DNA from 2 places in the Brachybacterium vulturis genome. Region 2 is predicted to be linked to the other one. Evidence: predicted binding sites of a transcription regulator. Region 2 holds the regulator's gene; the other holds the start of a gene.
What was found. The regulator LexA, encoded in region 2, represses DNA repair genes until DNA is damaged. The targets are predictions, from matches to a motif close to TCGAACANNTGTTCGA.
Positions count from the first base shown of each region.

Region 1: the regulator LexA is predicted to act here: its motif matches at 2,148-2,163, upstream of CFK38_RS12895 (HNH endonuclease signature motif containing protein).

Region 1 covers NZ_CP023563.1:2,871,428-2,875,636, forward strand. Annotated here, with positions in the region: gene CFK38_RS12890 (ABC-F family ATP-binding cassette domain-containing protein) at 1-227, shown strand, start outside; gene CFK38_RS12895 (HNH endonuclease signature motif containing protein) at 331-1,944, opposite strand; gene CFK38_RS12900 (GNAT family N-acetyltransferase) at 2,883-3,377, shown strand; gene CFK38_RS12905 (4-(cytidine 5'-diphospho)-2-C-methyl-D-erythritol kinase) at 3,456-4,209, opposite strand, start outside.
Region 2 covers NZ_CP023563.1:3,155,616-3,159,824, reverse strand. Annotated here, with positions in the region: gene hflX (GTPase HflX) at 1-103, shown strand, start outside; gene CFK38_RS14175 (ATP-dependent DNA helicase) at 139-2,160, shown strand; gene lexA (transcriptional repressor LexA) at 2,215-2,919, opposite strand; gene CFK38_RS14165 (LysM peptidoglycan-binding domain-containing protein) at 3,089-3,481, shown strand; gene nrdR (transcriptional regulator NrdR) at 3,510-3,992, shown strand.

The DNA.
Region 1 (4,209 bases), 280 kb from region 2:
CCCTCTCCGGGCCGGAGTCGCATGCGGCGCAGAAGGAGCTCGGGGCCGTCGAGCGCCGGATGCAGAAGCTCGAGCGGCAGACGACGTCCCTGCACACGAAGCTGGCCGACCACGACCAGTCCGACTACGTGGGTCTCGCGGAGATCACGGCACAGCTGCGCGAGGTCGAGGGCGAGATCGAAGCTCTCGAGGAGCGCTGGTTGGAGCTGTCCGAGCTGCTCGGCTGAGCCGGACCGCCACTCACGCTGCGCCTCGTCGTCACTCCGGCTGCGCCCCGTCGCCACCTCGGATGCGCGTCGTCACTCCGGCTGCGCCTCGTCGTCACTCGCGCTACGCCGCGCCGGCTTCAGGACCGCGCCATGGCCTGCGGGAGATGAGCGTGAGGTGCGGGAGGAAGACGTGATCCCGCCGCCCCCGCGCGAGCCGGTGGCGGTCGCTGAGGGAATCGTGCTCCACCAGGTGCGGATCGATCAGTGCGAGAGCGCGACGGAGTGCGCCTTCGGGCTCGTCAACAGCAGTGCCCTGGATCTGGTCTCCGCTGTGGTCTCGGCGTGGAATACCGGATTCTCGGGACGTCCCTGGTGTCGGCTCGTCCTGGGGCGGGCCGGAGTCGGCATCGAGCGCGGAGTGCTCCGCGCCGGCGGTGCTGCCGAGGAGCCTCGCCCCCGTGCCGAGCGGGTCGTGATTGATGCCGCGGCGGTGGGACTTCTGCCCGTAGCGGGTGGTCCATTCGACGGTGCGGCGCTTCCCGTTCTCGTCACGGACGACGCGCGCGCTCTGCCCGGACTCCTCCTTCTGGTTGTCCGCGGCGCAGAGTCCGTTGCCGTTGTCCAGGGAGGTGGGACCACCCTGCGCCCAGGGGACGATGTGGTCGTTCTGGCGGATGCTCGCATCGCAGTGGGGCGCCCGGCAGGTCTGGTGGGCGATCCGGAGGAAGCGGGCGAGCGCCGGCGGGAAGCTGCGGGCAGTGGATTCGACGGCGACGAGCTGGCCGTCCTCCGGGTCGGTGTAGAGCCGGCGCAGCGCCGGCGCCAGCTCCGGATCCTGGTCCGCGGCGCTCATCGCCTCGCGCATCTCCTCGCGGATGTGCTCATAGGGCACCGCGCCGTAGCCCTCGATGGTGGCGGCGTCGGCATGGTCGGGGGCGAGGAGGGAGCGGTCGGTGATGATCACGCCGATGTCCAGAGTGGACGGATCGATCCCCTCGCCGCGACCGATCAGCGCATCGGCGAAGAGGTCCGCCATGATCTGCTGGTGGCCCCGCCGATCACCGTGGGCGCGGGCCTTCTCCGCGGCGATCGAGAGTCCCTTGCGGATGCGGGCGCCGTCGAGCCCGGACAGGTGCGCGGTGACCGTGCACATGCCGTGCTCGCCGCGGCGCACGGTGACACTGCGATCCTTCTTCGCCGTGCGATGACGGTCTGCGGCCCCGTGCGGATCCAGTCCGTGCAGCACCTTCTCCGCCTCACCGGCCCATTCCTCTGGACCGCAGTCCTCGAGGTAGGGAAGGTGGGCGGCGAGGATCTGATCGACCTGCGCGCGCTGCTCGGGGCTCGCCGGCGCCATCGTGCGCCCCACTCTGTGCGCGGAGCTGGGCACGATCCGGCCGTGGGCGAGTGCTGCGAGCATGCCGGGCATCGAGCGGACGAGGCGGCGACAGGAGGCCATCGACTGACCGGCGCAGGACCTGGACTGCTTCAGCGCCGTCGACACCTCGGACCGTGCGATCTTCAGCGCCTGCTTCGGCGTCTCCTCACGACGCCGACAGTCCTCCTTGACCGACTCCTCCAGGCGGATCAGCGCCCGTGCCTGGACCGCGGCCACCGCACCGGACAGCTCCTGGAGCCGACTCAGCACTGCGACGGTCTCAGTCGCCGACAGTCGATCGAGCGAGACGGCACCGTCCGCACCGATCTCGGCGAGCACGGCACGCGCAGCGGTCACGTCGACGTCACCGATCCGGAGTTCGCCGACACCCGCATCGATCGTCAATGCGCTTCGCGCTCCGGAGCGCTCCTGTGCAGCGATCGACCCCTCGGGGCCCCTCCCCGAGGTCGCACGCAGCGGCACGACCCCGGAAGCGTCGTGACCGACTCCCGGGGTTTCTTCGCTCGTGTCGTGCGGATCGTGTGCCATACCTCATATTTTCGCACAGAGATTCGATGAAGGGAAGGGCTCGGGAGAGCCTACTCGTGAGTAGCTACTTATTGTGGATAACTTCCACTGGGGAGGAACGGTGCGACGCCCCCGACATTCCTCCGCATTCAGGTGAGCACCGCAGGAGCCCATCGAGCGCTGCCCTCCGCTCGAGTTCCGAGACGTCGTCCATGGGCGGCGGCGCGACCGATGCCGAGCCCCGACCGCGAGCAGGAGCGCAGCCGGAGGAGGGAGCGGAAGTGCACGTCAGAGTGGAGGAAGGAGCGGGATGGGGACCAGCAGAGGGACCGGCTCCTGGCTTTCCGGGGCCGGGTCACCGACGGTCCGCCGCCTCTGCCACCCACGTGCAGCGCCGCGACGGGCACACCCGCGCTCGACCTGCACGCACTACTCCGGAACATTTCGCAGGAAACACGCGCTCATACCTGTTTCTCCGAGCGAATGAAGCACGTCATACAGCCTCATCATTCCTTTCCGGAGGAGTGCAGAGATCCCGTGCGAGATATTCACGAACCACCTCCTACCGTCGCGCCGAGGCTTGTCGGTGGTGCACCGAGGCATGTCGGTGGTGCACCGAACGGTGTGTCCCCACCCTCCCCTGCCTCGTCCGGGGTGCTCTCCTTCGCCGCCTTCTCCCCGGAGGTCGCGTCACGGGAGCGAGTGCGGGCGGGGTCCGCGCCGGGGAGGGATTGCACGGCGTTCGAAGATCCACGGATACTGGAGTCATGACGGATCCGCCGTTCCACCTTCGGCCCGCCACCTCCGGCGATGCCGAGGGATGCGCATTCGTGCACCGCACGGCGTGGGTCGAGACGTACTCCGAGCTGCTCCCTGCGCGGCACTGGGAGAGGGACACGCTGTCACGTCGCACGGAGAGCTGGCGGCGTCGGCTCGACGGCGGCGCGGCCGTCACCGTGGCGGAGTCCGCGGGACGGATCATCGGGTTCGCCATGACGACTCCGGCGCGCACGATCGGGGCGCACGAACCCGTGCGTGAGGTCGAGCTGTCATCCCTCTATGTCCTGACGGCTCACCACGGGACCGGAGCAGGGCAGGCGCTGCTCGATGCGGTGCTGAGGCCCGATACGCCGGCGCAGCTGTGGGTCCTCGAGGAGAACCCTCGAGCGCGTCGGTTCTACGAGCGCAACGGCTTCACCGCCGATGGCGCTCGCTGCGTCGAGGAGAGCCTGTCCCTCACCGAGGTTCGGCACGTCCGATGAGAGAGGGAGGACCGGTGATTTCGATCCCGGCCATCCACCGCGGGGAGACCGCGCCGGAGGACACCGGGGATCGCGGAGTCACTCCTCCTCGAGCACGCTCGCTCCCGGTGCCGACCCGCGGGCCACCAGGCACGACTCCACCAGCGACTCGCTCATCAGCCCCGCCGCGATCGAGCTGGCCTGCATCTCGTCCTCCACCAGCACCGCGATCGTCGGGCCCGATCCGCTGACCAGCGCGGCCGGGGCGCCGAGCTGCTCGGCGGCCTCGACCACGGGCTCCAGTCCGGGGTGCAGGGCGAAGGCCGCGGCCTGCAGGTCGTTGTGCAGGGTCTCGGCCAGCAGGTCGATGTTGCCGCCGCTGAGGGCCTGGAGCTGGCGCTCGTCGACCGTGGGTCGCGTGGCAGGGGTGCGCCCGCCACCGGCGGCGATCTCGTCGAAGCGGCGGAACACCGCCGGGGTGGAGAGGTGCCCGCCGGGGACGGCGAGCAGCCAGGTCCATTCCCCATGGGTGAGCACGGTGGTGAGGTCCGCCCCGTTGCCGCGGCCGAGCGCCGTGTGCCCGAGCATCGCGAAGGGCACGTCGGCGCCGAGCCGGGAGCCGAGCTGACGCAGCCGCTCGCCGCCCAAGCCCAGGCCCCACAGCCGGTCCAGGGCGACCAGGGTGGCGGCGGCGTCGGCCGATCCCCCACCCATGCCTCCCGCGATCGGGACCTGCTTGCGGATGTGGAGCGCGGCGCCGTCGCGGAGATCGCACTCGGTGCGCAGCAGCTCCGCCGCGCGCAGGGCCAGGTTCGACTCGTCCAGCGGGACGGTCCCCGGCACCTGGGAGCTG
Region 2 (4,209 bases):
CACCACCGGCGAGGTGCTCGCCGAGGAGCACCTGATGGAGGGCACGCACCTCCGTGCCCGGGTGGACGAGGCCCTCGCCGCCGAGCTGCGCAGCGCGTCCTGAGCGGTGCGCGGCCGCGGCGCGGATACCCTGAGCGGATGACCGCTCCGTCCACCCACCCCGTCGCTCCCACGGCGGGGGACATCCCGCTGTCCACCCTGATGGATGCTGCGGTGACGGCGATCGGCGGGGCCTCCCGCGAGGGCCAGCAGACGATGGCGGAGGCAGTGGACCTGGCCATGTCCGGAGGTCGGCACCTGCTGGTGCAGGCCGGCACCGGCACCGGCAAGTCGCTCGCCTATCTCGTCCCGGCCATGCGCCACGCCCTGGTCAGCGGCCGACCGGTGGTCGTCTCCACCGCCACCATCGCGCTGCAGACCCAGATCGTCCGCAAGGATCTGCCGCGTCTGGTCGAGGCGCTCGCCCCGCATCTGCCCCGCACCCCCACCTTCGCGCTCCTCAAGGGCCGGGCGAACTACCTGTGCAAGCACAAGATCGCCGGCGGCTACCCGGTCGATATCGAACCCGGCGCGCTGTTCGCGGAGGCCTCGGCGGATCCTGCGCGCGGTGGTGGGGAGCGGCTGGGGCAGCAGGTGCGACGCCTGCGCGAATGGGCCGAGGAGACCGACAGCGGAGATCGCGACTCCCTCGAGGACGCCGTCTCCGACCGCGCATGGCGCCAGGTCTCGGTCACCGGCACCCAGTGCATCGGCAGCAGCTGTCCGATGGTGGAGGACTGCTTCGCCGAACGCAGCCGGGAACTGGCCCGGGAGGTCGACGTGGTGGTGACCAATCATGCGCTGCTCGCCATCGACGCCTTCGACAACCACGGCATCATCCCCGACCACGACGTGGTCGTCTTCGACGAGGCTCACGACCTTTCCACCCGTGTCACCAGCGCCGTCACCGATGTGCTGACGCCGGGCATGCTGCGTGGCACCGTCCGCGACCTCCGCGGGCTCGGCGTGGCCGGGACCGCTCTGGAGGACGCCTCCGAGGAGCTGCGCGAGTCCCTCGAGCTCGCTCCCGACGGGCGGGTCATCGGCGAGCTGCCCGAGCGTCTCGACGACGCGGTCACCCAGCTGCGGGTCGAGGCGCGCACGGCGCACTCCGAGGCGAAGGACGCCGGCGACGACACCTCCGCGGGGGCCCGCAAGACCGTCCGGGCGAACCTGCAGGAGATCATCGACGTCTGCGAACGGCTCGCCTCTCCGGGCGAGGATGACGTGGTCTCGATCTCGCATTCCCCGGCCACGGGACGCTCCAGCATCCAGGTCGCGCCGCTCAGCGTCGCGGCGGCCATGCGCGGGGCGATCCTCGAGGAGCGCACCGCGGTGCTCACCTCCGCGACCCTCGCGCTCGGCGGCCGCTTCGAGCCGGCGGCCGGGGAGGTGGGCCTGGCCCGCCGGGATCGGGTCGCCGAGGACGAGCTGCCGCCGCGGGCGGAGACGAGCGCATGGGCCGGGCTCGATGTGGGCAGCCCCTTCGAGTACCGGCGCCAGGGCATCCTCTACACCGCGCGGCATCTGCCGCAGCCGGGCCGGGACGGGCCCTCCCCGGCGATGCTGGATCACCTCACCGAGCTGGTGGAGGCTTCCCGGGGCGGAGCGCTGTGCCTGTTCTCCTCACGCCGCGGCGCGGAGCTCGCGGCCGAGCACGTGCGCGCCCGGTTGGATCTGACGATCGCCGTACAGGGCGAGGACTCGATGGCGAATCTGGTGCGGACCTTCCGCGAGGACGAGGACGCGAGCCTCTTCGGCACCCTCACCCTGTGGCAGGGCGTGGACGTCTCGGGACGGTCGCTGCGGCTGGTCACCATCGACCGGATCCCGTTCCCCCGCCCGGATGATCCGTTGACCGCGGCGCGGCAGGAGCGGATCGGGCGCCATGGCGGCAACGGTTTCATGACGATCTCGGCACAGCACGCCGCACTGCTGCTCGCCCAGGGTGCCGGGCGCCTGATCCGCTCCGACGAGGATCGCGGCATGGTCGCGGTGCTGGATCCGCGCCTGGCGACGGCGCGCTACGGGAGCTTCCTGCGGGAGTCGATGCCGCCGCTGTGGCCGACCGCGGACCCGGAGATCGCCCTGGCGGCGCTGCGCCGTCTCGCGGACGGCTGACCTCGCGGACGACGGAGCGCTGGGCCACTCCGTCCGGAGGGCGGCCAGGGCTGCTCAGACCGCCCGCAGCACCGCCACGACCTTGCCGAGGATCTCGGCGTGATCGCCGAGGATCGGGGCGAAGGCCGGGTTGTGGGGCATCAGCCAGACGTGGTCGTCGCGCTGCACGAAGGTCTTCACCGTCGCCTCGCCGTCGATCATCGCGGCCACGATCTCGCCCTTCTCCGCGGTGCTCTGCGACCGCACGACCACCCAGTCGCCGTCGCAGATGGCGGCGTCGATCATCGAGTCCCCGACCACCTGGAGCAGGAACAGGTCACCGTCACCCACCAGTCGTTGGGGGAGGGTGAAGACGTCCTCGACGTGCTCCTCGGCAGTGATCGGGACTCCGGCGGCGATCCGTCCCACCAGGGGGACGGCCACGGAGTTCGGGATGATCTCGGGCTCCGGCGCGGAGGACGGCGGAGCCGGGGCGTCGTCCGCGTCGGGCATCACCACCTCCATCGCACGCGGTCGCTTGGGGTCGCGACGCAGGAACCCCTTGCGCTCGAGCGACTGCAGCTGATGGGCGACCGATGAGGAGGAGGTCAGCCCGACCGCGTCACCGATCTCGCGCATGGTGGGCGGGTAGCCGTGCGCGGCCACCGCCTCGTTGATCGTCTCCAGGATCAGCCGCTGACGACGCGTGAGGCCCGCGGTGCGCTCATCCGCCGGAGCGTCGTCGCGCAGCGGGATCGGCTGGGGGGTGCTCGGCGTCATCGTGCGGCCTCCTGGCGTCGTCTGTCGGACCCGTGCGGTTCCGTTGTCCTGTCACCCAGGGTAGAGCGGTGCACCCCGGAAGCCAAACATGTGTTCGAGGTTTCTGTTGCGTGTCGCGAGCTGCCCGGGTTACAGTCGCACAGACATTCGATCGAACAGGAGTTCGGATATGCGTACCGATATCGCCACGGTCCTTCCCATCCCGTCGCGGGTCACGTCTCGTCACGACGTCGCTCCTCGAGCGCGCGTTCGACTCGAGCCGACCCGTCGCGGGCGCCTGCTGATCACCGCGCTCGCCTTCGTCCTCGGCCTGCTCGTCGCCGGTGCCGTGCTGCTGTCGGTGGACCTGCCCGCACTGGCGGGCACCGAAAGCGAGCAGCCCGTGACGATCACCGTCGAGGCCGGCGACACCCTGTGGGGCTTCGCCGAGCAGTACGCGCCGGAGGGCGTGAGCGCACAGGAGTTCATCACCGAGGTGCGCGTGCACAACCAGCTGCCCACCGGCCGCGTCACGGCCGGTCAGGAGATCGAGCTGCCGTTCCTGGAGGATGCGGCCCGCTGAGCCGGTCGGGGGCCGGTATTCTGGGCGGATGCACTGCCCGTTCTGCCGCCATCCCGACTCCCGCGTCGTCGACTCCCGCACGTCCGACGACGGCGCGACGATCCGTCGTCGGCGACAGTGCCCCCACTGCTCCCGACGCTTCTCGACGTCGGAGACCGCCTCCCTCTCCGTGCTCAAGCGCTCCGGGGTCAGCGAGCCGTTCAGCCGAGCCAAGGTGATCTCCGGGGTGCGCAAGGCCTGTCAGGGGCGTCCCGTCAGCGATGACCAGCTGGCGATGCTCGCCCAGCGGGTGGAGGAGAGCATCCGCTCCAGCGGCCTCGCGGAGATCGCCGGCGATCAGGTCGGCCTCTCGATCCTGCAGCCGCTCCAGGAGCTCGACCTGGTCGCCTATCTGCGCTTCGCGAGCGTCTACCGGGGCTTCGAATCGCTCGAGGACTTCGAGGCGGCGATCGCACGGCTGCGCGCGGAGATGCCGCAGGACGGGGACCCGGCAGCGGAGTCGAGCGTCTGAGGCCGTCCGCCACAGCGCGGGACGTGTCCGATGGCACGTGATGCGGGCGGAATCTTGCCACATCTCGGATGCGGTGCGGGGGCACCGGCGGATGTGCATAAGATATGCCTCGTGCGCTCATGCAGCGCACAACTGATCGGCGGTCGTGGAGGGGAAGCCACGGCCGCCGATCGCGGTCCGGGGAGGCGGCCGCCGCACTCGCCCCGCCGCACTCGCC